3 regions of the Variovorax nitratireducens genome follow, and region 2 is predicted to be linked to each of the others. Evidence: predicted binding sites of a transcription regulator. Region 2 holds the regulator's gene; each other region holds the start of a gene.
What was found. Region 2 encodes FNR, which switches genes on or off when oxygen is low (the NO sensors DNR and NnrR bind a similar motif). Its sites were predicted from a motif close to TTGATNNNNATCAA; they were not measured.
Positions count from the first base shown of each region.

Region 1: a site for FNR is predicted at 4,338-4,351, ahead of ACSFA8_RS08190 (fatty acid desaturase). Genes of this name have one in related genera too.
Region 3: a site for FNR is predicted at 2,419-2,432, ahead of ACSFA8_RS09550 (hemerythrin domain-containing protein). Genes of this name have one in related genera too.

Region 1 is NZ_JBPJZO010000002.1:598,627-609,041, forward strand. It holds gene fmt (methionyl-tRNA formyltransferase) at 1-892, shown strand, start outside; gene ACSFA8_RS08175 (AzlC family ABC transporter permease) at 953-1,636, shown strand; gene ACSFA8_RS08180 (AzlD domain-containing protein) at 1,633-1,971, shown strand; gene ACSFA8_RS08185 (phosphoglycerate kinase) at 1,992-3,185, shown strand; gene ACSFA8_RS08190 (fatty acid desaturase) at 3,206-4,303, opposite strand; gene pyk (pyruvate kinase) at 4,455-5,903, shown strand; gene ACSFA8_RS08200 (alpha/beta hydrolase) at 6,001-6,897, shown strand; gene ACSFA8_RS08205 (fructose bisphosphate aldolase) at 6,996-7,883, shown strand; gene ACSFA8_RS08210 (phosphoribosylaminoimidazolesuccinocarboxamide synthase) at 7,997-8,902, shown strand; gene ACSFA8_RS08215 (helix-turn-helix transcriptional regulator) at 9,028-9,693, shown strand; gene ACSFA8_RS08220 (Crp/Fnr family transcriptional regulator) at 9,751-10,407, shown strand.
Region 2 is NZ_JBPJZO010000004.1:254,335-264,749, reverse strand. It holds gene ACSFA8_RS13355 (sulfite exporter TauE/SafE family protein) at 1-747, shown strand, start outside; gene ACSFA8_RS13350 (sulfite exporter TauE/SafE family protein) at 1,214-1,924, opposite strand; gene hemN (oxygen-independent coproporphyrinogen III oxidase) at 1,942-3,360, opposite strand; gene fnr (fumarate/nitrate reduction transcriptional regulator Fnr) at 3,463-4,179, shown strand; gene ACSFA8_RS13335 (hypothetical protein) at 4,160-4,408, opposite strand; gene ACSFA8_RS13330 (FixH family protein) at 4,405-4,692, opposite strand; gene ccoG (cytochrome c oxidase accessory protein CcoG) at 4,718-6,154, opposite strand; gene ccoP (cytochrome-c oxidase, cbb3-type subunit III) at 6,160-7,074, opposite strand; gene ACSFA8_RS13315 (cbb3-type cytochrome oxidase subunit 3) at 7,084-7,221, opposite strand; gene ccoO (cytochrome-c oxidase, cbb3-type subunit II) at 7,232-7,864, opposite strand; gene ccoN (cytochrome-c oxidase, cbb3-type subunit I) at 7,874-9,313, opposite strand; gene ccoS (cbb3-type cytochrome oxidase assembly protein CcoS) at 9,378-9,515, opposite strand; gene ACSFA8_RS13295 (heavy metal translocating P-type ATPase) at 9,515-10,415, opposite strand, start outside.
Region 3 is NZ_JBPJZO010000003.1:48,883-59,297, reverse strand. It holds gene ACSFA8_RS09560 (NAD(P)H-dependent flavin oxidoreductase) at 1-1,178, shown strand, start outside; gene ACSFA8_RS09555 (ribonucleotide reductase subunit alpha) at 1,205-1,606, opposite strand; gene ACSFA8_RS09550 (hemerythrin domain-containing protein) at 1,725-2,369, opposite strand; gene ACSFA8_RS09545 (YbaN family protein) at 2,484-2,849, shown strand; gene ACSFA8_RS09540 (Rossmann-fold NAD(P)-binding domain-containing protein) at 2,868-3,623, opposite strand; gene ACSFA8_RS09535 (Crp/Fnr family transcriptional regulator) at 3,764-4,495, shown strand; gene ACSFA8_RS09530 (PAS domain S-box protein) at 4,489-6,537, opposite strand; gene ACSFA8_RS09525 (winged helix-turn-helix domain-containing protein) at 6,537-7,265, opposite strand; gene ACSFA8_RS09520 (efflux transporter outer membrane subunit) at 7,358-8,806, shown strand; gene ACSFA8_RS09515 (efflux RND transporter periplasmic adaptor subunit) at 8,812-10,002, shown strand; gene ACSFA8_RS09510 (efflux RND transporter permease subunit) at 9,999-10,415, shown strand, end outside.

The DNA of each region.
Region 1 (10,415 bases), on a different contig from region 2:
CGCGGGCCACGACATCGCGCTGGTGCTGACGCAGCCCGATCGGCCCGCCGGCCGCGGCCTCAGGCTGCAGGCGTCCCCGGTCAAGGAACTGGCGCAGCAACACGGCTGGCCGGTCGCGCAGCCGCGCAGCCTGCGTCTCGACGGAAAGTACCCCGACGACGCAGCTGCGGCGGCCGAAGCGCTGCGCGCCGCAAGTGCGGACGTGATGGTGGTCGCGGCCTACGGCCTGATCCTGCCGCAATGGGTGCTGGACGTGCCCAGGCTGGGCTGCCTGAACATCCATGCCAGCCTGCTGCCGCGCTGGCGCGGCGCCGCGCCGATCCACCGCGCGATCGAGGCGGGCGACCTGGAAACCGGCATCACGATCATGCAGATGGACGCCGGCCTCGACACCGGTGACATGCTGTTGCGCGAGGCGCTGGCCATTGGCGACGACAGCACGGCGAGGCTGCACGACCGGCTGGCCGACGTGGGTGGCCGGCTGGTCATCGAGGCGCTGCGTCTGGCCGAAGCCGGCGCATTGAAGCCCGTCGCGCAGCCGGCCGAAGGCGTGACCTACGCCCACAAGGTCGAAAAGCACGAAGCGAAGATCGACTGGTGCCAGCCGGCAGAGGCCATCGTGCGCCGCATTCGCGCTTTCGACCCCTTTCCCGGCGCCACCAGCCCACTCGACGGCGAGGCCGTCAAGTTCTGGGCGGCCCGCGTCCAGTCCGGCGCGGCCGGCGAAAAGCCCGGAACCATTCTGGCCGTAGCGCCCAGCGGCATTGCGGTGGCGGCCGGCAACTCGGTCGTGCTGATGACGGAATTGCAGCGCGCCGGCGGCAAACGCCTGGCGGCCGCCGACTTTCTGCGCGGCTTCGACGTCAAGGCCGGCCAGGTTTTCGGGCTCTGACGGGTGTTCTTCCTCGCCAGCGTCCGCAACCAGCCCACGTTTCGCGAGGGCGCCCGCGAGATGGCGCCGCTCGCGCTCGGCATCTCGGCCTGGGGCCTGATGACCGGCGTGGCGATGGTGCAGTCGGGCATGAGCGTGGTCGAGGCGGTGGCGATGACGCTGCTGGTCTACGCCGGCAGTTCGCAGCTCGCCGCGATCCCGTTGCTGGTGGGCGGTGCGCCAGGCTGGGTGATTCTGGCCACGGGCTTCTGCGTGAACCTGCGCTTTGTGGTGTTCAGCCTGCACCTGCGGCCCTATCTGATGCACCTGCCGCGCTGGCGCCGGCTGGTCAACGGCTACCTGACAGCCGACCTCAGCTATGCGCTGTTCACGCGCCGCTACCCGGTGCCGGCCGACGACGCGGCAGGTCGCGCCGCGCAGGAGGCCTACCTCGCAGGCGGCTACTGCGTGACCTGGTGCTCGTGGATGGCGCTCAGCCTGCTCGGCGTGACGCTGGCCAACTTCATTCCGCTGGCGTGGGGCCTGGGCTTCGCGGGCGTGCTGAGCCTGGTGGGCATCCTCTGCTCCATGGCCACCAGCCGGCTGCGAATGCTGGCCATCGCCATCGCGGGGGGCACTGCGGTGGCGGCTTACAGCCTGCCGCTCAAGCTCAACATCGTGGTCGGCATCGGCGTTGCGGTGCTGCTCTGCTTCTGGTTCGAGCGGCAGCTCGGGCTCGATCCCAACGAAGGAGACGAGGCGTGAAGGGTGTGACGGATGCCTGGACGCTGCTGATCATCGTCGGCCTGGCCGGCGTCAGCGTGCTCACGCGCTGCTTCTTCTTCATCCTCGACCGGCCCTGGGGCTTTCCGCCCTGGGCGCACCGGGCGCTGCACTACGCACCGGTGGCCGCGCTGGCGGCGGTGGTGATTCCCGAGATCGTCATGACGCAGGGACACTTCGTCTCGACCTGGCAGGACGGCCGGCTCTTTGCGGCCGCGGCCGGCGCCGCGTACTACTTCTGGCGCCGCGGCGTGCTGGGCACCATCGTGGTCGGCATGGCGGTCTACCTGCCGCTGCATCTGTGGCTCGGCTGGTAGGCGCTCCTAGAATCGGGTGCATGAACGTCATCCGCTTTACCGATCTGTGCGCCCAAGGCAAAGTTGCCGGCCAGCGCGTCTTCATCCGCGCCGACCTCAACGTGCCGCAGGACGACACCGGCCGCATCACCGAGGACACGCGCATCCGCGCCTCCGTGCCCTGCATCCAGCAGGCGCTCGCCGCGGGCGCTGCCGTCATGGTCACCTCGCACCTTGGCCGCCCCACCGAAGGCGCCTTCAAGCCTGCCGATTCGCTGGCGCCCGTGGCTGCCCGCCTGGGCGAGCTGCTGGGCCGCGATGTGCCGCTGCTGGCCGACTGGGTCGACGGCGTCGAGGTGAAGCCCGGACAGGTGGTGCTGCTCGAGAACTGCCGCGTCAACAAGGGCGAGAAGAAGAACGACCCGGCGCTGGCGCAAAAGCTCGCTGCGCTCTGCGACATCTACGTGAACGATGCCTTCGGCACCGCGCACCGCGCCGAGGCCACCACCTACGGCATCGCCGAATACGCCAAGGTGGCTTCGGCCGGCCCGCTGCTGGCGGCTGAAATCGACGCCATCACCCGCGCCCTCACCGCGCCGAAGCGCCCGCTGGTGGCGATCGTCGCGGGCTCCAAGGTCAGCACCAAGCTGACCATCCTGAAGGCATTGGCCGAGAAGGTCGACCAGCTCATCGTCGGCGGCGGCATCGCCAATACCTTCATGCTGGCGGCCGGCCTGCCGATCGGCAAGTCGCTGGCCGAACCCGATCTGCTGGACCAGGCCAAAGCCGTGATCGAAGCGATGCGCGCGCGCGGCGCTGCCGTGCCGATTCCGGTCGACGTGGTCACGGCCAAGACCTTTGCGGCCGATGCACCGGCCTCGGTGAAGGCGGCGAGCGACGTGGCTGAAGACGACCTGATCCTGGACATCGGCCCGCAAACCGCAGCGCAGCTTGCGGCGCAACTTGGCGAAGCCGGCACCATCGTCTGGAACGGCCCGGTCGGCGTGTTCGAGTTCGATGCCTTCGCCAACGGCACCAAGGTCATCGCGCAGGCCATCGCGGCCAGCCCGGGCTTTTCGATCGCGGGCGGCGGCGACACGCTGGCCGCAATCGCCAAGTACGGCATCGAAGACAAGATCGGCTACATCTCCACCGGCGGCGGCGCGTTCCTCGAGATCCTCGAGGGCAAGACCCTGCCGGCGCTGCAGATCCTGGAACAGCGCGCCGCCGGCTGAGCTGCGTCGCCGCGGCCGGCTCAGGCCGGCGCGGCGCGTGGCTCGCTGGTCGCCCGGCCCTTGAAATCCGTCCAGCACCGGCGCGTGAAGTCGTAGAGCTTGCAACTGCGCGCGGTGCCGAAATACCAGCCCCATGAAAAGCGCTGCACCACGATGCGGTTCGGCAGCAGTTCCTCGAGGCGCGCCTGCGCCGCCTTCAGCTTGTAGAGCGGGATGCTCATGTCCACGTGGTGCGCGGTGTGCTCCATGATGTGGTGCAGCAGGGAGCCGATTCGCAGCGGGAACGTCAGGTGCACTGTGGTCGAGACGAAAGGCTGCGCGCGCTGCCAGGCGGCACGGTCGTCGTGCCAGCTCACCTTCACGTGCGTGTGGTGCACGTAGACCACGAAACCGATCATTGCGAACCAGAACAGCAGCGGCACCACGAACGCCGTGGCGACCAGCAGCAGCACCGACTGGCCGGTGGCCAGCGCCGCCGCCGCTAGCGCGCAGAACCAGACCGTGCCGAAACTGCCCACCAGCCAGCAATCGTGCGAGAACACCGGGCGTTCGGCCTTGCCGGACTTGTCGCGCGCCACCATGCGGTGCCACCAGATCTCGACCATGTAGTAGAGGCCGGGCGCCCAGCCGCTGCGGTAGACGCGCTCCATGAAGCGGCGCGACGGCGACAACGCACCGTACTCGGCCTGCGTGAGCGGCGCCCAGGTGAAGTCGACGCCCTTCAGGTTGGTAAACCCGTGGTGCACCACGTTGTGCCCCATGTCCCACAGGCTGAACGGCGTGAGCGATGGCAGGAAGGCGATTCGGCCCAGCCACCGGTTCAGCCCCCGGTGCGGCGTCAGGCTGTGGTGGCAGCCGTCGTGCCCGATGATGAACAGGCGCCCGATCACGAATCCCGTGGCCAGCCCGCACAGCAGCTTGAGCCAGCCGGACTCGAGCCACACCGCGGCAGTCAGCAGCGCCATGAACAGCGTGTAATCGAAGGCGAGCAACGCCAGCGCCCGCACGGTGCTGCGCTGCGAGAGCGGGATGAGCCAGGAACGAAGGGTCTTGCGGTGCGGCAGCGGCGCTTCAGGCGGCACGGGCAGGGGCAGGGCGGAGTCAGGCAGGGCGTTCATGGTCGAACCGTAGCGTGTCCGGCGCGCACCGGCCATGACGAAAATCAACATCCGGCCGATTGCCGGCTGAACTTGCCGTATCGTGCGCTGTCATTTCCGCATGTGAGAATTGCGTCAAAGGCAGCAAAGCCAAACCAACAGCGAGAGACAAATGAACGACCCCCGCATTCCGCGCCACGCCACCAAGATCGTCGCCACTCTCGGGCCCGCTTCGAGCGACCCGGCGCTGCTGGAACAGATGATCCTGAACAAGGTCAGCGTGGTGCGTCTCAACTTCAGCCACGGCAAGGCGCAGGATCACATCGACCGCGCGCTCATGGTGCGCGAGGCGGCACGCCGCACCGGCCGCGAGGTCGCGATCATGGCCGACCTGCAGGGCCCCAAGATCCGCGTCGGCAAGTTTGCCGAGGGCAAGATCTGGCTCGAACCCGGCGCCAAGTTCGTGCTCAACGGCGCCCGCACCGAGCTCGGCGACGTGGACGCCGTCGGCCTCGACTACAAGGACTTGCCGCGCGACGTGAAGGCCGGCGACCGGCTGCTGCTGAACGACGGACTGATCGTGCTGATCGTCGATGCGGTCAAGGGCGACGCGGTCTACACCACCGTGCGGCTCGGCGGCGAGCTGTCCAACAACAAGGGCATCAACAAGCAGGGCGGCGGCCTCACGGCACCGGCGCTGACCGGCAAGGACATGGAGGACATCAAGACCGCGATGAGCTTCCAGGCCGACTACGTGGCCGTGAGCTTTCCGAAGAATGCGACCGACATGGAAATGGCGCGCCAGCTCTGCAACGTGGCGGCGGCCGAATTCGGCCACAAGCCGGGGCTGATCGCCAAGATCGAGCGCGCCGAGGCAATCCCCAAGCTGGAAGAAATCATCCGCGCCAGCGATGGCATCATGGTCGCGCGCGGCGACCTCGCGGTGGAAGTCGGCAACGCGGCCGTGCCGGCGCTGCAGAAAAAGATGATCCGCATGGCGCGCGAGATGGACCGGGTGGTCATCACCGCGACGCAGATGATGGAATCGATGATCACCAACCCGGTGCCCACCCGCGCCGAGGTCAGCGACGTGGCCAACGCCGTGCTCGACGGCACCGATGCCGTGATGCTCTCGGCCGAAACCGCCTCGGGCCGCTACCCGCTCGAGACCGTGCAGGAGATGAGCCGCATCTGCGAAGCGGCCGAACAGGCCGAGGACAAGACACTCGACACCGACTTCAGCGGCCACACCTACAACCGCATCGACCAATCGATCGCCATGGGTGCGCTGTTCACCGCGCACCACCTCGGCGCCAAGGCGATCGTGGCCATGACCGAGTCGGGCTCCACGCCGCTCTGGATGAGCCGGCATGCGGCGCACATCCCGGTCTATGCGCTGACGTCGCGCCTTGCCACCCAACGCAAAATGGCGCTCTTTCGCAACGTGCGCCCCTTGCTGATGGATCCGGAGAGCGACCGCGACACGGCGCTCGAGCAGGCCGAGACGCATCTGAAGAAGCGCGGGATCGTGCAGAGCGGTGACGTCTATGCGATCACCTGCGGCGAGCCCATGGGTGCACCCGGCGGCACCAACATGCTCAAGATCTGCCGGGCGACCTGACGCCGTCGGCACAAAGCCCGGCCGCGTCCTACCGGTGCGGCCGGCGGCAATGCGCATGCTGGCGAAACCGTTTTGGCTCGCCGCGCGTACCTGCCCCATGAGAAACCCCCTTCCCAAGCCGCGCCCCGCGCTGCTGATTGCCGCTGCCGCCGTGCTGCTGGCCGCCTGCTCCCCCGTCAAGCTGCTGAATCGCGTGGTGCCGAGCGACACCTACGCGCTGGAGGGCGACGTGTCTTACGGGCCGGCGCCGCGCCAGCAGCTCGACGTTTACCGGCCGCTGGCCAGCACCGTGCCCGCCGAGGGCAAGCGCCCGCTGGTCGTCTTCTTCTATGGCGGCACCTGGACGACCGGTGAGCGTGCCAGCTTCAGGTTCGTCGGCGAGGCGCTGGCAGCGCGCGGCGCCGTGGTCGTGTTGCCTGACTACGGCCGGTCGCCCGCGTTCAAGTACCCGGTGTTCGTGCAGGACAGTGCGCTCGCCGTCAAATGGGCACTCGACAACGCGGCGCGGCTCGGCGCCGACCCGAATCAGGTTTATGTGATGGGCCACAGCTCGGGCGGCTACAACACGGCGATGGTGGCGCTCGACGCGCGCTGGCTCGACGCGGTGGGTGCGAGCCCGAAGCAGCTCGCCGGCTGGATCGGGCTGGCCGGCCCCTATGACTTCCTGCCGATCGTGAACCCCGACGCGCAGGTGGCTTTCAACTGGCCGGCCACGCCGCCGGATTCGCAGCCGCTGACCCATGCCTCGGCCGCCTCGCCGCGCGCGCTGCTGCTGGTGGCGCGCGAGGACAAGGTGGTCAATCCGGTGCGCAATACCGGGCAGATGGCGACCCGATTGCAGGCAGCGGGCGTGCCGGTGCAGACGCGCGAGTTCGACGACCTCGGCCACATCACGCTGATCGTTGCCGTGGCCAAGCCGCTGCGGTGGCTGGGCGGCCCGGTGCTGCCGCCGGTGCTGGCTTTCCTGGGGCTCCCGCCAGACACCGGGAAATAGCCGAAATAGCCGATCGAGCCGATCCGGGCCCGCCGATACAATCTTGCACCACCCCCCTACCGCCGTGTCAACGGCCACGAACGAGAGAGAGCGACGCAGTGAATCAGGAACAACTCGACAAAGTCTCCAAGGGCAACGGCTTCATCGCCGCGCTGGATCAGAGTGGCGGCAGCACCCCGAAGGCGCTCAAGCTGTACGGCATCGAGGAAAGCGCCTACCAGGGCGACGCCGAGATGTTCGACCTCGTGCACGCGATGCGCAGTCGTATCGTGGCCAGCCCCGCGTTCGACGGCCGCCGCGTGCTCGGCGCCATCCTGTTCGAGGCGACGATGGATCGGCAGATCGACGGCCTCGATGCCGCCGCCTACCTGTGGCAGCGCAAGCAGGTCGTGCCTTTTCTCAAGGTAGACAAGGGCCTGGCCGCCGAAGCCGACGGCGTGCAACTCATGAAACCGATGCCCGAACTCGACGACCTGCTCGCGCGCGCCGCGGCCAAGGGCGTCTTCGGCACCAAGATGCGTTCGGTGGTGAATGCTGCCAACGAAAAGGGCATCGCTGCCGTGCTGGACCAGCAGTTCGCCGTCGGCCAGCAGATCCTGAACGCCGGCCTGGTGCCGATCCTCGAGCCCGAAGTCTCGATCGGCGCGGCCGACAAGCAGCAGGCCGAAGTCGTGCTCAAGAAGGGCTTTCTGGAGCGCCTGAACGCGTTGCCCGCCGCATCGAAGGTGATGCTCAAGCTCACGCTTCCGACCGTCGACGGCTTCTACAGCGAACTCGTGGCGCATCCGCAAGTGGTGCGCGTGGTGGCGCTCTCCGGCGGCTACGAACGCGACGACGCCAATGCCCGCCTGGCGCGCAACCCCGGCATCATCGCCAGCTTCAGCCGCGCCTTGACCGAAGGCCTGAGTGCACAGCAGTCCGACGCGGCGTTCAACAGCGCGCTGGACGCAGCCATCGAGTCGATCTACCGCGCCTCGATCACCTGACCCAAGGCGCGTTCTGCCCGCATGCCGGCCACCGTTCGCGGTGGCTTTTTTCTGCGCGCACAATCGCCATTCCCCCTCCGTTCCCCCCTCCGTTTCCACACCGCTTTTTTGCCATGACCACCGTCCACACGTCCTCCATCAAGAGCCTGCTCCTGCTCGCGCGCGGCAAGGTGCGCGACAACTATGCGGTCGGCGACGACCGCATCCTGATGGTGGCGAGCGACCGGTTGAGCGCGTTCGACGTGATCATGGGCGAGCCGATTCCCGGCAAGGGCGTGATCCTCACGCAAATGGCGCTCTGGTGGTTCGGCCGGCTTGGCCACATCTGCCCGAACCACCTGACGGGCGACACACCCGAGAGTGTGGTCACGGCCGAAGAGGCGCCGCAGGTCAAAGACCGCTCGATGCTGGTCAAGCGCCTGAAGCCGATCCCGGTCGAGGCCGTGGTGCGCGGCTATCTGGCCGGCAGCGGCTGGAAGGAGTACCAGGAGGGTCGAGCCGTCTGCGGCGTGCCGTTGCCCGAGGGCTTGACCAACGCCAGCAAGCTGCCGCGCCCGATCTTCACGCCCGCTGCCAAGGCGGCTGCGGGCGAGCACGACGAGAACATCAGCTACGACCGCGTGGTCGAAATCGTCGGCCCGGCGCTCGCCCAGCAGATCCGCGAAACCAGCATCCAGATCTACGAAACCGCGGCGGCCATCGCGCTGACCAAGGGGATGATCATTGCCGACACCAAGTTCGAGTTCGGCCTCGACGAGGCCGGCACGCTGGTGCTGATGGACGAGGTGCTCACGCCCGACAGCTCGCGCTACTGGCCGATCGAGGGCTACGAAGAAGCCTTGCGCAACGGCACCAATCCGCCGAGCTACGACAAGCAGTTCGTGCGCGACTGGCTCGAAGCCACCAAGATCAACGGCAAGCCCTGGGACAAGACCCCACCCGCGCCGCGCCTGCCGGCCGAGGTGATCGAGAAGACCGCCGCCAAGTACCGCGAAGCGCTGCAGCGACTGACTGACTGACCGGCCGGCGGGGCGGGTTGTTTTTTAACAAATGTTAATAAGTCACAAACTGCGCGGCAATAGTCCCTGCCTGCCGACGCACGGATTCCAGACACTGTCCTCACCACAACGGATGAGGAAGCGAAATGAATCTGGCAATCCATGAAAAAAGCCCACTGTCTTTCAGTGGCGCCACGGTCGCCCCGCCGGACGCGTTGCAGGCCGGCATGCTGGCGCGCGTGCTCGACGAAATCGATCACGGGCTGGTGCTGGTCGACCTGACCGGCCGCATCCTCCATTCGAACCACCCTGCGCGGCGCGAGCTGGCGGCCGCGCGCGCACTGCGCAATGCCGACGGCATGCTGTGCGCCGGCCAGCCGGCCTGGCAGGTGCGCATTCGGCAGGCGCTCAGGGACGCCGAGCGCGGCTGCCGCAGCATCGTCGAGCTGGAGCACGTGAGCGACCCACTGTCGCTGGCTTTCATCCCGCTCGAGCCGCGTGACACCGGCGCCGTGATCGACACCGTGCTGATCATGTGCAGCCGCGCCGCCGGCTGCGAAATGCTCACCATGCAGATGTTCGCCCGGGCCAAGCAACTGACGCGGGCCGAACAGAACGTGCTGGCCCAGCTTTGCGCCGGCCACGGGGCCGAGGAAATCGCCGGGCTTCAGGGCATCCGCCTGTCGACGGTGCGCACGCACATCAAGAACGTGCGCCAGAAAACCGGCAGCAGCAGCATCCGCGAGGTGGTGCACCGCGTCACGCGCATGCCCCAGATCGTGTCGGCGCTCAGGCTGGCTACGCACGACTAGGATCGCGGCGGCCGCGGCCCGCAGGCGTGCTGCGCCGCGTGGCTCTATAGTCCGCGCATGCCGCCGCCCGCCGCCGGAAATCGCGCCGACCCTCTTGCCGCCTTGCCGACCTCACTGCTCAAGCTCGCAGCCCTGGGCGTGCAGCGCCGTTACCGCACCCACGCGGTGCTGATCGAAGAGGGTGACCAGGGTGACGCCATCTACATCGTGCTGACCGGCCGGCTGCGCGCCTTCGTCTCTGACGCGCGCGGCCGCGAGGTCACGCTCGGCCACCACGGGCCGGGCGAATACGTCGGCGAGATGTCGCTCGACGGCGGCCCGCGTTCGGCCAGCGTGCAGACGGTGGAGCCGACAGTCTGCGCGGTGGTGACGCGCGAAACCCTGTTGCGCCACATCGCGGCCGACGCCGACTTCGCGATGGGGCTGATCGTCCGGCTCATCCAGCGGGCCCGGCTGGCGACCGAAAGCGCGCGCAGCATGGCCCTGCTCGACGTCTACAGCCGGCTCAAGCGCGTGCTGGAAGAGCGGGCCCAGACCGAGCCCGACGGCACCCGGCGCATCGCCGAGCGGCTGACCCACCAGGCGATCGCGGGCGAGATCGGCTCGTCGCGCGAGATGGTGAGCCGATTGCTGAAAGACCTCGAAAAAGGCGGCTACATCGCCGTCGAGCAGCGTTGCCTGTTGTTGCTGCGGGCCTTGCCCGCGCGCTGGTAGGGCGGCGG
Region 2 (10,415 bases):
CTGCTGGGCATCGGCGGCGGCATGCTGATGGTGCCGTTCATCACGATCATCATGGGCCAGCGCGGCGTGCCGGCCGATCTCGCCGTGAAGATCGCGATTGCCACGTCGATGGCCACCATCATCTTCACCTCCATCTCGAGCGTGCGCGCCCATCACAAGCGCGGCGCTGTGCGCTGGGACATCGTGCAGCGGCTGTCGCCCGGCATCGTGATCGGCAGCCTGGTCGGCAGCCTCGGCGTTTTCGCGCTGCTCAAGGGCACTGCGCTCGCGATCTTCTTTGCGCTGTTCGTGGGCTTCTCGGCCACCCAGATGTTCCTCGACAAGAAGCCCAAGCCCACGCGGCAGATGCCCGGCACCGGCGGTCAGCTTGCCGCGGGCGGCGTGATCGGCTTTCTCTCGGGCCTGGTCGGCGCGGGCGGCGGCTTCATCAGCGTGCCGTTCATGACCTGGTGCAACGTCGCGATCCACAACGCGGTGGCCACGAGCGCGGCACTCGGCTTCCCGATCGCGGTGGCCAACGTGGTCGGCTACATCGCGAGCGGCCAGTCGGTGCAGGGGCTGCCGTCCGGCTCGTTCGGCTACATCTGGCTGCCGGCGCTGGTGGTCATTGCCATCTGCAGCGTGTTCACCGCGCCGCTGGGCGCGAAAGCCGCGCACAGCCTGCCCGTGAAAAAGCTCAAGCGGGTGTTCGCGAGCATCCTGTATGTGCTGGCGGCCTACATGCTCTGGAAGGGCTTGCGCGGCTGATACGGCCTTGCATTCGCAGCGTCCGACGTTTGATTTGAGCGCTGAGGGTCTGGGGTTCCGGGGTGGGCTCAGGGCGGCGGGGCACGCTGCTCCGCGAATGTCCCCCGGCCTGCGGCCTCCTCCTTTATTTCGCTGCGCAGCGTGCCCCACCGCCCTGATCCTGGAAGCGAAGTGACCGTTTCGCGCCGAACACGCAGAGCGTGCCCAAGGCCGCTGGTGGTGGGTGGCCCCTGCAGCGAAATAAAGGAGGAGGCCGCAGGCCGGGGGACATTCGCGGAAGGGGCCACCCGCCGCCAGCGGCCTAACCCCAACGCCCCTCCCGCACAGGCCCTATCCCGAAACGTCAAGCACGAAGCGCCAGCGCGAGCAGCAACTTCCGCCAAAGGCCAGGGTTCCTTGTTCCTTGAACGCAACCCGGCATGAGGCCCCGCACGCCCGACCCCGGCTCGCGGCATCGGTCCCGCTCTCAGCGGCACCAGATTTCGATCTGGTGCCGCAGGTCTATCCAGAGTGCCTGCGACGCGACGCCCGCCAGCAACACGCCCGCCACGCGGGTGCCCCAGACCTGCCGCATTGAACCGAGGCCCCAGCGCAGGCGTTGCCAGAGCCAAGGGGCCAGCATCAACGAGATCCCGCTGCCGACACCGAACAGGGCCATGACGAGTGCGCCCTGCGCCGGCCCGTTGCCCAGGCTCGCCAGTATCAACGCCGAATACAGCAGCCCGCAGGGCATCGCGATCCACAGCGCGCCGGTGGCAAGCAGCCCCGGGGCAGAACCGTTCAGGGGCCGCAGGCGCGTTGCGAGCCAGCCCCCCGCGCGGTGCGCCCAGCGCGGCTGCCGCCCCGCCACGGCGAGCACCACGCCCCATGCCAGCACGGCCACATGAAGCATCGTCCAGACCGGGCGCAGCAGGGCAACGTGCTCGCTGGCCACGGCAAGACTGCCCACCGCCGCCGCGGCCAGCGCCCCGCCGGCGGCATAGCCCGCGATGCGCCCGGTCTGCAGCAGCAACATGCGGCCCGCACCGTCGTCCGTGGAAAGTGCGGCCACGCCGCCGTTCGGCGCCGCGCGCACGATGCGAACCACGCCGGCGCAAGCTGCGCCGCACATGGCAACGCAGTGCGGGCCGCCGGCCAGACCCATCAGGAAAGCCGAGGCGGCCAGTGCGGTTTGCATGGTGGCAGCCGGTCGTGCTAGATGATGCGGGAGAACCGCGTGCGGTTGCGATCGGCCTGCAGGTAGCGGTCGAACACCATCGCGATGGCCCGCACGAAGAACCAGCCGGTGGCCGTGACTTCGATGGCGCGGTCGCTCACCGCCACGAGGCCCTTTTCTTCGAGCGGGGCCAGCGCTGCCAGTTCTTCCGCAAAGTGGCGCCGGAAGTCGATCAGGTGGGCCAGCGCGATCGATTCGAAATCCACCCGCCCCTGGCACATCAGCGCCATGATCACCGAGCGCCGCAACACGTCGTCGCGCGACAGTGCAAGCCCGCGCACCACCGGCAACCGGCCCTGGTCGATGTGGTCGCAGTACTCCTCCAGCGTCTTGGCGTTCTGGCTGTAGGTGGCGCCGATGCGCCCGATGGCGGAGACGCCGAGGGCGACCAGGTCGCAGTCGGGCTGCGTGCTGTAGCCCTGGAAGTTGCGATGCAGCCGGCCCTGGCGCCGGGCCACGGCCAGCGCATCGCCGGGCAGCGCGAAGTGATCCATGCCGATGTACACATACCCCGCCGCGGTGAGTGCCGCGATGGAGCGCGACAGCATCTCGAGCTTGGCAGCGGGCGCGGGAAGGTCTGCGGCATTGATGCGCCGCTGCGGCTTGAAGCGCTCGGGCAAGTGCGCGTAGGCATACAACGCGATTCGATCCGGGCGCAGGTGGCACACCTGCGCCAGCGTTCGGTCGAACGACTTCACGGTCTGGTGCGGCAGGCCGTAGATCAGATCGATGTTGGTCGATGCGAAGCCGAGCCGGCGGGCCGCTGCCACCAGGTCGAACACCTGCTGGGCCGGCTGGATGCGGTGCACAGCCTGCTGCACGGCCGGCTCGAAGTCCTGCACCCCGAAGCTGAGGCGGTTGAAGCCGAGTTCCGCCAGCACGGCGAGCCGTGCCTCGTCCACCGTGCGCGGATCGACCTCGATCGCGTACTCCCCGTCCGGCGCCAGGGTGAAGGCGTCGCGCAACAGATCCATGAGTTCGCGCAGGCTCGCGTCGTCCAGAAAGGTCGGCGTGCCGCCACCCAGGTGCAGCTGGCTCACCGGCGCACCGGCGCCGAGCTGTGCGACCTGCAGGTCGATCTCGCGTGCCAGGTAGCGCAGGTAGTTGCGGCCCTCGCTGCGGTGGCGCGTCACGATCTTGTTGCACGCGCAGTAGTAGCAAAGCGAGGCGCAGAACGGAATGTGCACGTAGAGCGAGAGCGGCAGCGCGCGTGCAACGGCCCCGTTGCCGCGCTGGCGCAATGCCTGCGCATAGGCGTCGGCACCGAAGGCTTCGACGAAACGGTCGGCCGTGGGATAGGAGGTGTAGCGCGGCCCGGCGACGTCGAAGCGCCGCAGCAAGGCGCTCGACAACGGCGGCACGGGCGGGGACAAAACGGCGGTTGAAATCGAGGGCATGACCCATCGACTGTGCGGCCGACCCGCCGAAGTTTCATTGACCTGAATCAACTCACCTGCACAGGCAGGAACGGAAAATCGCACAAAGAGAGCCCCATTGACATGACCCCCCAAACCATCAAGGTTGCCTGCTCGAACTGCAACCTGCGCGAACTCTGCATGCCCGTGGGGCTGCTGCCGTCCGAGCTGGATCGCATCGACGACATCGTGGCGACGCGCCGCAAGGTGAAGCGGCGCGAGGCGCTGTTTCACAGCGGCGAGCGCTTCACCTCGCTCTATGCGATTCGCACCGGGGTGTTCAAGACCCGCGTGGCGACCGAAGACGGCCGCGACCAGGTCACCGGCTTCCAGATGGCCGGCGAGATCATCGGCCTCGACGGCATCGTGAACGACCACCACACCTGCGACGCAGTGGCGCTGGAAGACTCCGAAGTCTGCGTGATGCCGTTCGACCGCATCGAGGAACTCTCGCGCGAGATCACCTCGCTGCAGCGCCACGTGCACCAGATCATGAGTCGCGAAATCGTGCGCGAGCATGGCGTGATGCTGCTGCTGGGTGGCATGCGGGCCGAAGAGCGGCTGGCCGCCTTCCTGCTCAACCTGGTGCAGCGGCTTCATGCGCGCGGCTTCTCGCAATCGGAACTGGTCCTGCGGATGACGCGCGAGGAGATCGGCAGCTACCTCGGCCTGAAGCTCGAGACCGTGAGCCGTACGCTGTCGAAGTTCGTCACCGACGGCATCATCGAGGTCGACAACCGCCATGTGCGCATCGTCGAGCCCGACGCGCTGCACCGCATCGTCACTCCGGCTGCTTGCTGATTTCCCGCCTGGGCATCGACACCAGCAGCATGGTCAGCGCGCTCGAAGCCGCGGCCAGCAACCAGAACACAAAGAAGCCGATCGTGTAGACCGCCTGGCGCGACAGGCCGAGCGACTCGCTGCCCCAGCGCAGATCGGCCGGATCGACCAGCGCGAACACCAGCAGTTCGAAACTGCAGGCGAGCAGGAAGCCGGGCCACAGGATCCAGAGCGCCGTGCGCGCGTTCACGGCGCTGCCCGCTTCGGCGCGGGCATGTCGTTGCCGGGCGTCGCCGCGTGGTTGCGCCCGACTTGCGCCGGCACCAGCTTCTTGTCGGCCAGCGTGCGGTTGATCTGGATGCCCTGCCGGTAGTAGTCCTCGGCGACCACGGGATCGGGGATCGCCAGCGCGATCCACAGCGTGGCGAAGCCGGCGACGACGACACACGCCGGCCCCGCGATCACCATCCACACCAGCGGGAACTTCCACCAGGGGGCGGCCGGCGCCGGCGGTGCGGGTTCTAGCTCGTTCATTGTTTTCATCTTTGTCTCCTCCGGGTCAACGGGGTACCAGGAAAGCGGCCTTTTCGGACACCTGCGCACTGCCATCGGCCGAGCGCACGCCGAAGTGCACGGTGTGGGAGCCGGGTGCCGCGCTGCCATACGGAATCTGCAGGCGCACCGCCACCCAGCGCGACTGGGCGCTTTCGATTTCCACCGGCTCCGCCGGGAGCACGGACAGCCCCTCGAGGCCGGTCGCCTCGATGCTGTAGCGCTGCGGCTGCTCGGTCGCGTTCATGATCTGCAGGCGGTAGACGTTCTCGAGCCGTCCGCCCTCGGCGATGCGGGCCAGCGACGCGCGATCCCGCACCACGTCGACCTTGAGCGGCATGCGCACCACAAGGCTGGCCAGCAACCCGAGGCACAGCGCCGCCAGCACGCCGGTGTAGATCAGCACGCGGGGCCGCAGCACGCGCCGCCGGATCTCCCCGCTGGACCAGTGCCCGGCCATGCTGTTCTGCGTGGCATAGCGGATCAGCCCGTGTGGCCGGTGCTGCTTTTCCATGACGGTGTTGCAGGCGTCGACGCAGAGGCCGCAGCCGATGCATTCGTACTGCAGGCCCTGGCGGATGTCGATGCCGGCGGGGCACACCTGCACGCACAGGTCGCAATCGATGCAGTCGCCAGATCGGGCTTGCTGCGGGCCCTTGGCCGGCAAGCCGCGCGGCTCGCCCCGTTCCACGTCGTAGCTCACGATCAGCGTGTCGCGGTCGAACATGGCACCCTGGAAGCGCGCATAGGGGCACATGTACTGGCACACCTGTTCGCGCATGAAGCCCGCGTTGCCGTAGGTGGCGAAGCCGTAGAAGAACACCCAGAACACCTCCCACGAGCCCATGCGGGTCTGCAGGAATTCCATGCCGAGCTCGCGCACGGGTGTGAAGTAGCCGACGAAGGTGAAGCCCGTCCACAGCGCGATGCCCAGCCAGACGATGTGCTTGAACCACTTCTTGACCAGCTTTTCGAGCGAGAACGGCTCGCCGTCGAGCCGCATGCGCGCGACGCGGTTGCCTTCGATCTTGTGCTCCACCCACAGGAAGATCTCGGTATAGACGGTTTGCGGGCAGGCGTAGCCGCACCAGAGCCGGCCCGCCACCGCCGTGAACAGGAACAGCGAGAGCGCCGAGATCACGAGCAGCCCGGTTAGGTAAATCAGATCCTGCGGGTACAGCACCAGACCGCCCAGGTAGAAGCGCCGGGCGCCGAGGTCGAACAGCACCGCCTGCCTGCCGCCCCACTCGACCCAGGGCAGGCCGTAGAACACGAGCTGCGTCAGGAACACCATGGCCCAGCGCCAGCGCGCGAACAGCCCGCTGATGCTGCGCGGGTAGATCTTCTGGTGGGCCGCATAGAGCCCGCTGCCCTGCTCCACCGCGACGATCGGAATGACCTTGCGCGGGCGCAAGGGCGAAGCGGCGGGCAGCGGTTCGGCCATGGCTTTCAGGGCGCCGCGGCGGCCTTGTTGGACATGCCCCAGACATAGGACGCGAGTACCTGGATCTGCGCTTCGGTCAGCCGGCCCTGCTGCGGCGGCATCTGGTTGGTCTTGCCGGTGTTGATGATCGCGATGATGGCTTCCTGGCCGTAGCCATGGAGCCAGATGTTGTCGCGCAGGTTGGGGGCGCCCATCGCCTGGTTGCCGACGCCGCCGATGCCGTGGCAGGCCACGCATGCGGTGAACTTGCTCTTGCCAAGCCCGGCGCGCAGCGAGTCGTGCGGACTGCCCGACAGGCTCAGCACATAGTTGGCCACGTTCTTCACGTCGTCCGGCGTACCGACTGCGGCCGCCATCGGCGGCATGACGCCGGTGCGGCCCTGCGTGATGGTCTCCACGATCTTGTCGGGCTTGCCGCCGTGCAGCCAGTCGGCGTCGGTCAGGTTCGGAAAGCCCTTGCTGCCGCGCGCGTCGGAGCCGTGGCATTGCGCACAGTTGTTGAGGAACAGGCGCTCGCCGATGGCCCTGGCGCCCGGGTCGCCGGCAACCTGTTCGGGCGCCATCGCGGAGTACTTCGCATAGACCGGCTCCAGCGCACGGTCGGCGGCCGCGACGTCGCCCGCGTACTCGCTGCGGGTGCTCCAGCCGAGCTCGCCGCCATAGCTGCCCAGGCCCGGGTAGGCCACGAGATAGCCCAGTCCGAACACGATCGTGAGCACGAACAGGCCCACCCACCAGCGCGGAAGCGGGTTGTTCATCTCGCGCAGATCTTCGTCCCAGACGTGGCCGGTGGTGTTGTCCCCGCCGGTTGGGGCACTCGTGCGGGCCGTGACCCACAGGAGCAGCGCGCAGGCCAGGATGCTGACCAGCACGACCACCGTGACGTAGTGCGACCAGAAGTCGCCGATGAAATCGCTCATGGTGCGGCCTCAGTCCTGTTCGAACGGCAACTGGCCCGCTTCGTCGAAGGCGCTGGCGTTGCGACGCCAGTAGGTCCAGACGACGATGCCGATGAAAGTGGCGAACGAGGCCAGCGTGGCCGCGATGCGCAGGGTGGTGACGTCCATCGTGCTTCCTTTACTTGAGTGCGAGGCCGAGCGACTGCAGGTAGGCCACCAGTGCATCGAGTTCGGTTCTGCCTGCGACGTCGGCCGGTGCGGCAGCGATCTGCGCGTCGGTATAGGGCACGCCGACGCGGCGCAGCGCGGTCATATGGGTGGCGGTCGTGGCGCCGTCCACCAGCGCCTTGTCGAGCCAGGCGTAGCCGGGCATGTTCGACTCGGGCACCACATCGCGCGGGTTGTTCAGGTGGATGCGGTGCCACTCGTCGCTGTACTTGCCGCCGACGCGGTGCAGATCGGGACCGGTGCGCTTGCTGCCCCACTGGAACGGATGGTCGTAGACGAACTCGCCGGCCACCGAGTAGTGCCCGTAGCGCAGCGTCTCGGCCCGGAACGGCCGGATCATTTGCGAGTGGCAGTTGTAGCAACCCTCGCGCAGATAGACGTCACGCCCGACCAGTTGCAGCGACTTGAGCGGTTCGACGCCCTTGACCGCTTCGGTGGTCGACTTCTGGAAGAACAGCGGCACGATCTCGACCAGCCCGCCGACGGCGATGACCAGCAGGATGAGCACGATCATCAGGAAGTTGTTGGTCTCGATCTTCTCGTGCGAGAAGCCGGTCTTGGGGGTCGTGGTCTTGTCGGACATGTGGCTTCCTCAGGCGGGCGCGGCCACTGGCTGCGGGATGATGGCGTTGACCGAGCGGCCGAAGCCCACCGTCATCCAGACGTTCCAGGCCATCACCAGCATGCCGCCGAGGTAGAGCAGCCCGCCGACGAGGCGCACCACGTAGTACGGGAAGGTCGCCTTCACGCTTTCGACGAAGGTGTAGGTGAGGGTGCCGTCGGGATTGACCGCGCGCCACATCAGGCCCTGCATCACGCCGGCGATCCACATCGCGGCGATGTAGAGCACGATGCCGATGGTCGCCATCCAGAAATGCAGTTCGATGGCCGGCACGCTGTGCATCTCGGTGCGGCCGTACATGCGCGGGATCAGGTAGTAGAGCGAGCCCATCGAGATCAGTCCGACCCAGCCCAGCGCACCTGCGTGCACGTGGCCGACCGTCCAGTCGGTGTAGTGGCTCAAGGCGTTGACCGTCTTGATCGACATCATCGGCCCCTCGAAGGTCGCCATGCCGTAGAACGACAGCGCCACGATCAGGAAGCGCAGGATCGGATCGGTTCGCAGCTTGTCCCAGGCCCCAGACAGCGTCATCACGCCGTTGATCATGCCGCCCCAGCTCGGCGCCAGCAGGATCAGCGAGAACACCATGCCGATCGATTGCGTCCAGTCCGGCAGCGCGGTGTAGTGCAGGTGGTGCGGGCCCGCCCACATGTAGGTGAAGATCAGCGCCCAGAAGTGCACGATCGAGAGCCGGTACGAATACACCGGGCGGCCGACCTGCTTGGGGATGTAGTAGTACATCATCCCGAGGAAGCCGGCGGTGAGGAAGAAGCCGACCGCGTTGTGGCCGTACCACCACTGCACCATCGCGTCCTGCACGCCCGCGTAGGCCGAGTAGCTCTTCATCCAGCCGGCCGGTATGGCCGCGCTGTTCACGATGTGCAGCAGCGCCACCGCGATGATGAAAGCGCCGTAGAACCAGTTGGCCACGTAGATGTGGCGTACCTTGCGGATGCCGATGGTGCCGAAAAACACGATCGCGTACGCCACCCACACCAGGGTGATCAGGATGTCGATCGGCCATTCGAGCTCGGCGTACTCCTTGCCGGAGGTGTAGCCCATCGGCAGGCTCAGCGCGGCAGCGACGATGACGGCCTGCCAGCCCCAGAACACGAACGACGCCAGCTTCGGCGCGAACAGCGGAACCTGGCAGGTCCGCTGCACCACGTGGAAGCTGGTCGCCATGAGTGCGCAGCCGCCGAAGGCGAAGATCACCGCATTGGTGTGGAGCGGACGCAGGCGCCCGTAGCTGAGCCACGGAATGCCGAAGTTCATTTCGGGCCATGCGAGCTGCGACGCGATGAGCACGCCGACCAGCATGCCGACCACGCCCCACACCACCGCCATGAGTGCGAACTGCCGTATGACGGTGTCTTCATACACCGCGGCAGGAGGGTTGTCAGCGTGCATCGTCTGGCCTTTCTTGAACTGCGGCCAGTGTCGGTGCGTGCCCGGCACGTCGCCTTGATGCAGATCAATCGTTGCGCAGAATGCGCTCGCCTTCACGCTCGACGTCGTCGAACTGGCCGCGGTCGACCGCCCACCAGAGCCCGGCCAGGATCAGCAGCACCAGCACCACCGAGAACGGGATGAGCAGGAAAAGAATGTCCATCAGCGCCCGCCCCCGAACGGCACCGCGAGGCGCGCCGCGTTGAGCACCACCACCAGCGAACTGACCGCCATGCCGAGGCCGGCCAGCCAGGCCGGTAGCAGCCCGGCGAGCGCCAGCGGCACGCACAGCGCGTTGTAGCCGGCCGCCCACCAGAGGTTCTGCCGCACCACCCGCAGCGTGCGGCGCGCCTGCGAGATCGCCTGCGGGATGCTGGCCAGCGACTCGCTCAGCACGATGAAGTCGGCGCGCGCCCGGGTCAGCGGAACGGCCCGGCCGAATGCGAACGAAACATCGGCCTGCGCCAGCACCGGCCCGTCGTTGAGGCCATCTCCTACCATCGCGACGCGCCGGCCCTGCGCCTGCAGTTGCCGCAGCACATCGAGCTTGTCTTCGGGCAGGCAGTCGCCCTGGGCCTCCGGGATGCCGACGCGGCCCGCCACATCGCGCACCGCCGCGCCCCGGTCGCCGGAAAGCAGCCGCACGGCCAGCCCTTGCGCCCCGAGCGCGCGCACTGCGGCCACCGCGTCGTCACGCAGGTCTTCGGCCAGCACGAAGCTTGCGACCCAACCCTCTTCGTCGCTAAGGTGAACCTGCGCCGCCTCGACCTGCAGCGGCGCAACGCCGCAGAAGGCCGCCGCACCGAGGCGCATGCGGCGCGGCAGCCGCGCCCCCGCGGCGCCCTGCCATGCCGCACCTTCGAGCCCCTGCCCGGCGTGCTCCGTCAGGTCGGAAACCATCCACGTCGGCGGCATGCGGTACTGCGCGTTCCAGGCGCCCACCAGCGCGCGCGCAGTCGGGTGCAGCGACTGTGCGCCGAGCGCAGCGGCAAGCTCGACCGCATCGCCCGGCCGCATGCCGCGCCGGCAGTAGACGCGCTCGAGCCGTGGTGTGTCGCGCGTC
Region 3 (10,415 bases), on a different contig from region 2:
CGCTGCGCCTGGGTGAGCGAACCCTGCTGCCGATCGTCCAGGGCGGCATGGGCGTCGGCGTGTCGGCGCACCGGCTGGCCGGCAGCGTCGCGGCGCTTGGCGCGATGGGCACCATTTCGTCGGTCGACCTGCGCCGCCATCATCCGGATCTGATGGCGCTCACGCGCGAACTGGCACCGGGAGCGGCCGCCACGCGCCGCGCCAAGGAAGACATCAACGCGGCCAACCTGGAAGCGCTGGCGCGTGAGATCCATGCCGCGCGCGAGCGTTCGGGCGGGCGCGGCCTGCTCGCCATCAACGTGATGCGCGCGGTGGGCGAATACGCTCCCTCGGTGACGCGTGCGCTCGAATGCGGGATCGATGCCGTGGTGGTCGGCGCCGGCCTGCCGCTCGACCTGCCCGAGCTCGCGCAGGATCACCCCGGCGCGCTGCTCGTGCCCATCCTTTCGGACGCGCGCGGCGTGCAGCTGCTGGTGCGCAAGTGGGAGCGCAGGAAGCGCCTGCCCGACGCGATCGTGATCGAACACCCGAGGCTGGCCGGCGGCCACCTCGGCGCAGCGAAGATCGCCGACCTGGCCGACCCGCGCTTTGACTTCGAGAACGTCATTCCGCAGTCGCTCGCCTTCCTGCGCGCCGCGGGCATCGAGAAGGAGATCCCGCTGATCGCGGCCGGTGGCATCCGCTGCTTCGAGGACATCGCGCGCGTGCAGGCGCTGGGTGCCGCCGCCGTGCAGCTCGGCACGCCATTCGCCGTCACGCAGGAGTGCGATGCACACCCCGAATTCAAGCGCGTGCTGGCCGAGGCACGCGACGAGGATCTGGTCGAATTCACGAGCGTGGCCGGCCTGCCCGCGCGCGCCGTGGCAACCCAGTGGCTGAAAGGCTACCTGAAGGCCGAGGCAAAGCTGCAGAGCGTGGCGCACGTCAAGCCGCGCTGCACGCTTGCCTTCGACTGCCTGGCCCAATGCGGGTTGCGTGACGGGCTGGCCGGCTGGGGCCAGTTCTGCATCGACACTCAACTGGCTGCCGCCCTGCGCGGCGACGTGAAGAAGGGACTGTTCTTCCGCGGCGTCGGCACGCTGCCGTTCGGCGAGCAGATCCGCAGCGTGCGCGAACTGCTGGCCCGGTTGTTGACGCGGCAGGACGCCGCGCTTTCGTTGGGCGTCAACGCGGCCTGAGCGGGCGGCATCGCGCCCGGGTTGGTTCAGCCAATCTGCACGGCCTGGCCCGCACCGTCGAAGGCGACGAAGTCGCCAATGCCGCCGGACTTGATCGATTCGACCATGCGCTGAAGCGGCGCTTCGGCCTGCGCGCTGGTCGGCCCGAGGCCGGCGCTGCCCGAGATCGCGGCGGTGAAGACGAGATCCCAGGTCTGGCCGAACTCCCGCGACTCTTCGCGCAGCGTGTCAAAGGAGTCCAGTTCTTCGGGTGTCTTGTCGACGCACATCAGCGGCGTCAGCGTGCCGCCCTGGCCGGCCTCAAAGCGCTCGCGCTGTTCGGGCGTCGCGTCGTCCGGCAGGCCCGCGGTGGCGAAGACGAACAGCAGGCGCTGCGGTTGCGGCTGTTCGCGCGCAGCGCGCAGCAGATCGTTGAAGCTGGAAATCATTGGGGGGCTTTCGGTGTCCGGTGGAGGGGTGAGGCGCTGGCGCCGGGCAGCCGGTTGCCCGTGTGCAGGAAGGAGCATCGTGACCAGCAGCGACGCGTCTGTCAACGCGTGCACCCTGTCAATGATGTGGCGGGAACTTCGGCCGCGCGACCCCTGCGAAGGCTTCGAGCACCGAGCCGACACTGCCCGAAGCCTGCAGCGTGTCGACGATCTTCCCGAAAAGCGGCCGGTAGGCCTCGTCGGCCTCGTAGCCTGCGAGCAGGTCGCGGTTCTGCAGGAACGCTGCGTCGAGTTCGGCCCATTCGTCGTCGCTGAGGACGGTCATGGCCAGCGGCAGGATCTCGGTTTCCTCGATGCGCATGTGGTCGAGATAGAAGTCGGCGTACTGCTTCATCAAGGTCTCGAACTTGTCCCGGCGGGCTTCGCCCTGGTCGGTGGCACCCATCATCCGGAATCCGAGCAGCGCGTGTTCGAGTTCGCGGATCGCCTGCTCGCCATGTGCATGGTCGCGATCCAGGCGGTCGAGCACCGCGTCGGTCCGGGCATTGCGCCCGCGCAGCTTGGGGAAGAGCAGTTGGCTCTCCTTGGGATGGTGCAGCTTCTCCGGGAACTCGTCGACGTAGAACAGCATGGCCTGCAGCGCATCGAAGTCGGGCAGCGTGTTCCGCCGCCGATGTCCATCCAGAAGCAGGATGATCGAGCGCAGCATCGCCGACAGCGCCTGGTGTTCGTGGCAGATGATGGTGATGCTGGGGTGCGTCATGGTTTCGGTATCGGCACTGCAAGCCTAGTGCGGGCGTGTGACGGCGCCTTTGATCTGGCGCAAGCCTGCGGCCCGTCATCCGCCTTCGGCGGGCGATTGGCCTACCATGGGTCGATGCGTCCCATCGCGAAGCTGCTCTGGCGGGTGCTGGCACTGGCATTTCTCGCGCTCGCCCTGCTCGGCGTCGTGCTGCCCATTCTGCCGACGGTGCCCTTTCTGCTGGCGGCCGCTTGGGCGGGCGGCCGCGGCTGGCCTGCGCTGGAGCAGTGGCTGCTCGAACACCCCCGCTACGGCGTGTACATCCGGCAATGGCGGCAGGGTGGCGCAGTGCCGCGCCGCGCGAAGTGGGTCGCGTCCGGGATGATGGCTTTCAGTTCGGCAGCGCTGCTCTTCACCCCCGCGCCGACCGTCGTGAAGGTCGGCGTACCGCTCCTCATGGCGGTGGTCGCCGTCTGGCTATGGAAACGGCCCGAGCCGTAAGCCGCGGAGCGCCCCCGATCAGGCCTTGACGATTGTCTCGAGCAGCAGGGTCTGCATCATGCAGCGGTGGTTTTCCGAACGCCGAAGCGCGTCCAGCGGGCCGGCCGGCCCGCACAGCGACCAGTGCGAACCATGGGCCGCGTCCACCACGAGAGTCGCATCCACAGATTCCGCCAAGCCGACCTCCCGCGCGGCCCGCAGGAAGGCGCGTGCCCGCGGCGTTGTCGGGTCGCCGAGGAAGCGGATCGATGCGCCTGGCGCCGGCCGATGCTCGCAGAGGGTCATGAGATCCGCCAGCGCCCTTGCCGGATGGTCGTCCAGGCCCAGTCCGGCGTAGACCGGCACGCCCGCCTCCTGCTCGATCTGGCGCACGGTGGCCGGCGCCAGTGCGGCGCAGTCGATCGCGTCGTACATGCGCCCCAGCATTCGGGCCAGGCCGCGAATGTCGTCCTGCACGAAGGCCGACCCGCCCGGGTCGGCGAACCGGACTTCGGCGACCCGGGCGCCAAGTTCCAGCGCGGCGCGATGCAGGGCCGACTGCGCCTCGCCGGGCGGGCTTTCGAGCAGCAGCGCCAGGTTCTTGCCGCGTAGCGGCTGGCCGAGCGTGCCCGCGCTGGCATCAGCACGCAGGCGCCGGGCCGCGGCAAAGATCGCCAGGATGTCTTCCGCGGCCGGTGGGTCGTCCGGTGACGGGCGGTGAGAAGGAGGGGTGAGAACGGATTCCACACCAGCGAAGGTATTGCTTGCTGCGCTCCAGGCCTTGATCGGCGTCAACAATCCGGCATCCCGCACCCGTCGATACCGACCGGACACAAAGCATTCACGCACTGTTACCGAGGGGGCGGCCGCATTGGCGCGCCAGTTACCGCGGTTTTCTAAGCTTCAAGCCATCGATCTGCAAGGAACAACAAGCGATGACTACCGAAGCAACAAGCGTTACCCAGGGCCACCGGTCAGCCGTGCGGCGCATCGCCGACATGCTGCAACTGCTGCAGGACAGCGTTCCGATCCAGCGGCGCATCGTCCGCGCGGGTGACACGGTCTACCAGGTGGGGCAGCAGTTCGGCTGCCTCTACGTCGTGAGTTCGGGCTTTTTCAAGATGGTCAACCTGTCGGGCGAAGGGCGCGAACAGGTGGTCGGCCTCCACTTCAAGGGCGACTGGCTAGGCCTCGACGGCATCGCGACGGCACAGTACGGCTGCGACGCGGTCGCGATGGACACCGGCGAGGTCTGGGCCATCCGCTACGACGCATTGCTCCAGGCGGCCATTCGCACGCCGGCGCTGCTCACCGCGCTGCATGAGGCCATGAGCCGCGAACTCACGCGCGACCACGACTCCATGCTGTCGCTGTGCACGCTGCCCGCCGATGCCCGCGTGGCCGGCTTCCTGCGTTACTGGGCCGATGCGCTGGCGCAGCGCGGCCTGCGTACCGACCAGTTCACGCTGCGCATGACGCGTGCCGAAATCGGCAACTACCTCGGCATGACGCTGGAGAGCGTGAGCCGCGCGCTGTCGCGGATGGCGCGGGGCGACGTGATCCGCTTCACCGAGAAGGGGCGGCGCGACATCCATATCCCGCAGGTGGAGGCGCTGACAAGCTTCATGCGCAGCGCCGCGCCGATGAGCGCGGCCGCGCTTCACTGAGCCGCGTTCAGCACCCGCGCCATGGCGCGCTCGAGTTCGACGCGCGTGTAAGGCTTGCGCAGCAGTTCCCGGCCTTGCGGCTCGTCGAGCAACTCGCTCGAATAGCCCGACATCAGCAGCACCGGCAGGCCAGGCCGCCGCGTGCGCGCCGCGTCCGCCAGTTCGGTGCCGCGCATGCCGGCGCCGAGCAGGATGTCGGTGAGCAGCAGCCCGATGCCCGGCTCCGATGCGAGCACGCGCAATGCTTCTTCGGCATCGGCGCAAGCGACGACTTCGCAGGCCATCGAGGCCAGAAACCGCTGCACCACGCTTCGCACCTCGGCGTCGTCCTCGACCAGCAACACGCGCAGTCCCGCGGGCACGCTGCCCGGCGCCGCGGTGTCGAAGGCTTCGTCGGCGACACCGTCGCCTTCTGCGCGCGGCAGATAGAGCGTCACCTTCGTGCCCGCGCCGGGTGCACTGTCGAGACTGACGGCGCCGCGCGACTGCCTGGCAAAGCCATAGACCGTCGAGAGGCCGAGACCGGTGCCGCGGCCCGTCTCCTTGGTGGTGAAGAAGGGCTCGAAGGCGCGCTCCTTCACGGCTTCGGGCATTCCGTCGCCGGTGTCCGAGATGCAGATCGCCACATAGCCGTGCGCCTCGGCCGGTTCGCGCTCGGCATCGAGGTTCAACGGCAGCGACGGCACCAGGCGGCAGGTGAAGGCGAGCGTGCCGCCGAGCGGCATCGCGTCGCGGGCGTTGATAGCCACGTTCAACAGTGCGGATTCGAGTTGCCCCGGATCCGCCAGGCACAGCGCGTCTTCGGCATCGAGCGTGATGACGATGCGTTGATCCAGCGTGCGGCGCAGCATGTCGGTCAGCGAATGCAGCAGGGCGGCGGTGTCGACGATCGTGGGCTGAAGCACCTGGCGGCGCGAGAACGCGAGCAGCTTGCTGGTTAGTTCGGCGCCGCGCCGGGTGGCGCGCGCAGCGGCGCCGACCAGTTGCTGGATCAACGGATCGGCAGCATAGGCGGGCGCGTCCTCGAGCACCTGCAGGTTGCCCGAGATGATGGTCAGCAGGTTGTTGAAGTCGTGTGCGACGCCGCCGGTCAGCTGGCCGACGGTTTCGAGCCGCTGCGCATGGTTGAGTGCCTCTTCGCTGGTCGCGCGCTGCAGCACGGTTCCCAGCAGGCTCGACAACGAATCGAGAAAGCGCAACTCGTCGTCGCCGAAGCGCTTGGGGGTGCGCGAGCGCACGGCCAGGGTGCCGATCGTGCGGCCGCGATCCGACAGCGGCACGGCGAGTTCGCTCGCCAGCCCGCGCTCGACGGCGCGCGGCGCCAGCCGGAAGCGGTGCTGCTGCGCGTAGTCGTTCACCAGCAGTGCCTTGCCATCGGCGATGACGCTGCCGGAGGGCGAGGTGGGCGCATTGGCAATTAGATCGCCGACAGCGAGATCCTGCAGCGGGCCGGTGACGGCGGCAACCCGGAACTCCAGGCCGCTGGGTTCCAGCAGCAGGATCTCGGCTGTCTCGACCTGGAGCGCTTCGGCCGCGATCGCAGGGACAAGTTCCAGCAGTTCTTTCGGATCCCGCGCATCGACCGCGAAGCGGCCGAACTGGGCGAGATGCTCGGCATAGCGGGCTCTCTCCAACGCCTGCTTGACGCGCGGATAGGTTCCCACGCTGCGGATCGCGGCCACGACATAGGGCAGGCCGTGGCTTTGCAACGGACTCAGGGCGATCTCGACCATCACCTCGCTGCCGTCGCGCCGCTTGGCAACCAGGTCCATCTGCATGCCCATCGGCCGGGCGCGCGGGTGGTGGGCATAGGCATTGCGGTAGGCCGCATGGCGCGGCCGGATCGCGTCGGGCACCAGCGCGTCGACCGAGAGGCCGACCAGTTCGTCGGCCGTGTAGCCCAGCAGCTCGACCGCGGCCGGATTGGCCAGGCCGATCACGCCCTGGAGATCGACCAGCAGCAGCGAGTCGGGGTAGGCGGCGAAGAGCGAGCGGAATACCGCGCCGTCGTCGAAGCCGGGAACGAGGGAGCTGCGCTCCATCAGGCGGTCTCGACCGTGGGAACCAGGATGTAGCCCGCGCCGCGAACCGACTTGATGATCTGCGGATTGTTCGGGTCGGCCTCGAGCTTTCGGCGCAGCCGGCCGATCTGGACATCGATGGTGCGGTCGAACGGGCCGCCATCGCGGCCACGGGTGTGTTCGAGCAGGAAGTCCCGGGACAGCACGCGGCCAGGGTGCGCCGCCAGCGTGTTCAGCAGGTCGAATTCGCCCGTGGTCAGGGCCACCTCGTTGCGGCCCGGATCGAGCAGGCGCCGTGCCGCGGTGTCGAGTTCCCATTGCGCGAAGCGCAGCAGCGTCGAGGCTTCGGCGTTCGGCTTGGCCGGCCCGGCTTCGGCCGGTACAAGGCGGCGCAGCACGGCCTTGATGCGCGCGACCAGTTCGCGCAGGTCGAAGGGCTTGGTTATGTAGTCGTCGGCCCCGATCTCCAGGCCGACCACCTTGTCGACCGCATCGCCCCGGCCGGTGACGATAACCAGCCCGCAGCGCCAGCGCTCCCGCAGCTGGCGTGCGATGGCAAAGCCGTCCTCGCCGGGCAGGCCCAGGTCGAGCAGCACGAGCATGGGCGCATCGTGCGCCATCAGCGCCATGAGCGCGCTGCCGGAATGCAGCTGGCTGACCCGGAAGCCGTGGCCTTGCAGATAGGTTGCGAGCAGGGTGGTGATTTCGACCTCGTCGTCGAGGACGGCGAGGTGCGTGGGAGAAGTCATCGGGGCATGTTAGCCCTTGACGCGGTCAACCTGACGGCAATGTCATCCAGCCGTCAGGTTGGCGTCCGGGCCGGCTGTCTAGAGTGGGCCGCATGCGAATCCTGTGTCTTGCGTTGGTGGTGTTGCTGACGGCCTGTGCCGTCGGCCCGGACTACCGGCGCCCGGCGTTGCCCGAAGGCGCCGCGGCGCCGGCCTTCAAGGAAGGCGGCAGCTGGCAAACCAGCGACAGCTGGAAAACCGCCACGCCGGCCAGCGCGGACACCGCTCGGCCCTGGTGGGCCGCTTTCGGCGACCCGCGGCTCGACGCGCTGGTCGCCGAAGCCGTCAGCGCCAACCAGGACATCCGGATCGCCGAAGCGCAGTACCGCCAGGCGCAGGCGCTGGTGCAGAACGCGCAATCGGCCTGGTACCCGACCGTGGGCGTCGATGCTTCGGTCAGTCGCGCGCGCAGCAAGACCGCCACTGGTTCGACCACGCTCGGCAACGCGCACGCCTGGTCGCTGCAGGCCGGCTGGGAGCCGGATCTCTGGGGCCGGGTGCGCCGCGCGGTGGAAGGCGCGAGCGACAGCGCGCAGGCCAGCGAAGCGGATCTGGCCGCAGCGCGCCTCGCGGTTCAGGCGGAGCTCGCCAACGACTACATCCAGCTGCGCGTTGCCGATGCGCAGCAGAAGCTCTACGACCGCACGCTCGAGGCCTATCGCAAGTCATTGCAGATCACGCAAAGCCAGTACCGCGCCGGCGTGGTGACGCGCAGCGACGTGGAACTTGCCAACACCACGCTGCAGGCGGCGCAGGCCCAGACGTTCGATATTGAGCTCACGCGCCGCCAGCTCGCGCATGCGATCGCCGTGCTGCTGGGCAAGACGCCGTCGAGCTTTTCGCTGCCGCCGGGCGAGCTGGCGCTCCAGCTGCCGCAGGTGCCCGTCGGCCTGCCTTCGGAACTGCTCGAACGGCGGCCCGACATCGCTGGCGCCGAGCGCCGCGCTGCTGCCGCCAACGCCGGCATCGGCTTCGCGCAGGCGGCCTACTACCCGACGCTCTCGCTCACGGCCGGCGGCGGCTTCAGCGGCGCCGGCCTGGGCCGCTGGCTGGCGGCACCGGACAAGGTGTGGGCACTCGGCGCCGCGCTGGCGGGCACGCTGCTCGACGGTGGGCTGCGCAGCGCGCAGGTGGCGCAGGCGCGTGCCGTTTTCGATGCCTCCGCCGCCCAGTACCGCAAGACGGTGCTGGCGGGCTTCCAGGAGGTCGAGGACAACCTGGCCGCGCTCGAACTGCTGGCGCAGGAGCGCGATGCGCAGGATCAGGCGGTGAGCTCGGCACGCGCGGCCGAGCGGGTGGCGCTGAGCCAGTACCGCGCCGGCACCACCACCTACCTGAGCGTCGTGACGGCCCAGGCGCTCGCGTTGACCAACGAGCGCACGGCCTTGCAGCTCGAGGGCCGGCAGTTCGCCGCCAGCGTTGCGCTGGTCAAGGCGGTGGGCGGCGGCTGGAATGCCTCGCAGCTGCAGGCATCTGCAAACACGGCTTCGGCCGGGAAATGAAAGTCATGGTGTCCCCTGAATCCCCCGTTCGCCGGCGCCCGCGCTGGCCTGCCTCCCTGCTCGCGCTGCTGGCCGTGCTCCTGCTGGCCTGGGGCGGCTGGCGCTGGCTCGGCCCGAAGCCGCCACGCGCCAGTGCCGGCGCGCCGCCGGTGCCGGTCAGCACAGTGCGCGTCGCGCGCGAAACCGTGCCGATCGCCCGCAGCGGGGTCGGCACGGCGATGACTGTTGCGACCGTTACCGTGCGCACGCGCATTGACGGCCAGCTCGACCGCGTCGACTTTCGCGAAGGGCAGGACGTCAAGGCCGGCCAGGTGCTGGCGCGCATCGATCCGCGCACCTACCAGGCGCAGCTGGAACAGGTGCTCGCGCAGAAGGCCAAGGACGAGACGCAACTGGCCAATGCGCGGGCCGACCTGAAGCGCTACGGCGACCTTATCAAGGAAGACGCGACCAGCCAGCAGACGCTCGACACGCAGCGTGCGCTGGTCGGCCAGCTGGAGGCCGCGCTCAAGAGCGACCAGGCGCAGATCCACTTCGCGCAGGTGCAGCTGGACTTCACCACCATCAGCGCGCCGATCGGCGGGCGCGTCGGCGCGCGCCTGGTCGATCCCGGCAACATCGTGCATGCCGCCGATGCGAACGGATTGCTGGTGATCAACCAGATCGACCCGATCGCGGTGCAGTTCACCTTGCCCGAGGCCAGCTTCCAGGCGGTGAACGGTGCACTGCGCGACAGCCGCGAGCCGCTGCAGGTGCAGGCGATCGACCGCGACACCCGCGCAGTGCTCGCCACCGGCAAGCTGGTGCTGCTCAACAACCAGATCGACACCACCACCGGCACCATCGCGCTCAAGGCGCAGTTTCCGAACGCCGAGCACAAGCTGTGGCCCGGGCAGTCGGTCGATGCGCGCGTGGTGCTGGGCGAACGCGCCGATGCGCTCACGGTGCCGCAGGCGGTGGTGCAGCGCAGCCAGGCCGGCTTCTTTGCCTACGTGGTCGGGCCGGACGACAAGGTGCGCGTGCAACCGGTCGAGGTGGCTGACACCGCGGACGGCAAGGCGACCATCGGCAAGGGGCTGGCAGCCGGCGACCGCGTCGTGGTCGATGGCCAGTACCGCCTGACGCCTGGTGCGCGCATCACCGAAGGCGGGCAGAACGGCAATGCGCCGGCCGTCGTTGCGGGAGCGAAACCTTGAGCATCTCGGCCGGTTTCATCAAGCGGCCGATCGGCACCTCGCTGCTGGCGCTGGCGGTGCTGCTGATCGGCATCGTCGCCTGGCCGCTGCTGCCCGTGGCGCCGCTGCCGCAGGTCGACTTTCCGACGATCCAGGTCACCGGCCGGCTGCCAGGCGCGAGCCCGGAGACCATGGCCGCCAACGTGGCGCAGCCGCTGGAGCGCCAGTTCTCGCTGATCGCGGGCCTGAGCCAGATGAGCTCGAGCAGCTCGCTCGGCCAGTCCCAGATCACGCTGCAGTTCGACCTCGACCGCAACATCGACGGCGCCGCGCTCGACGTGCAGACCGCCATCAACGCGGCGGGCGGGCAGTTGCCCAACAACCTGCCGAGCCCGCCGAGCTTCCGCAAGATCAACCCGGCCGATGCGCCATTG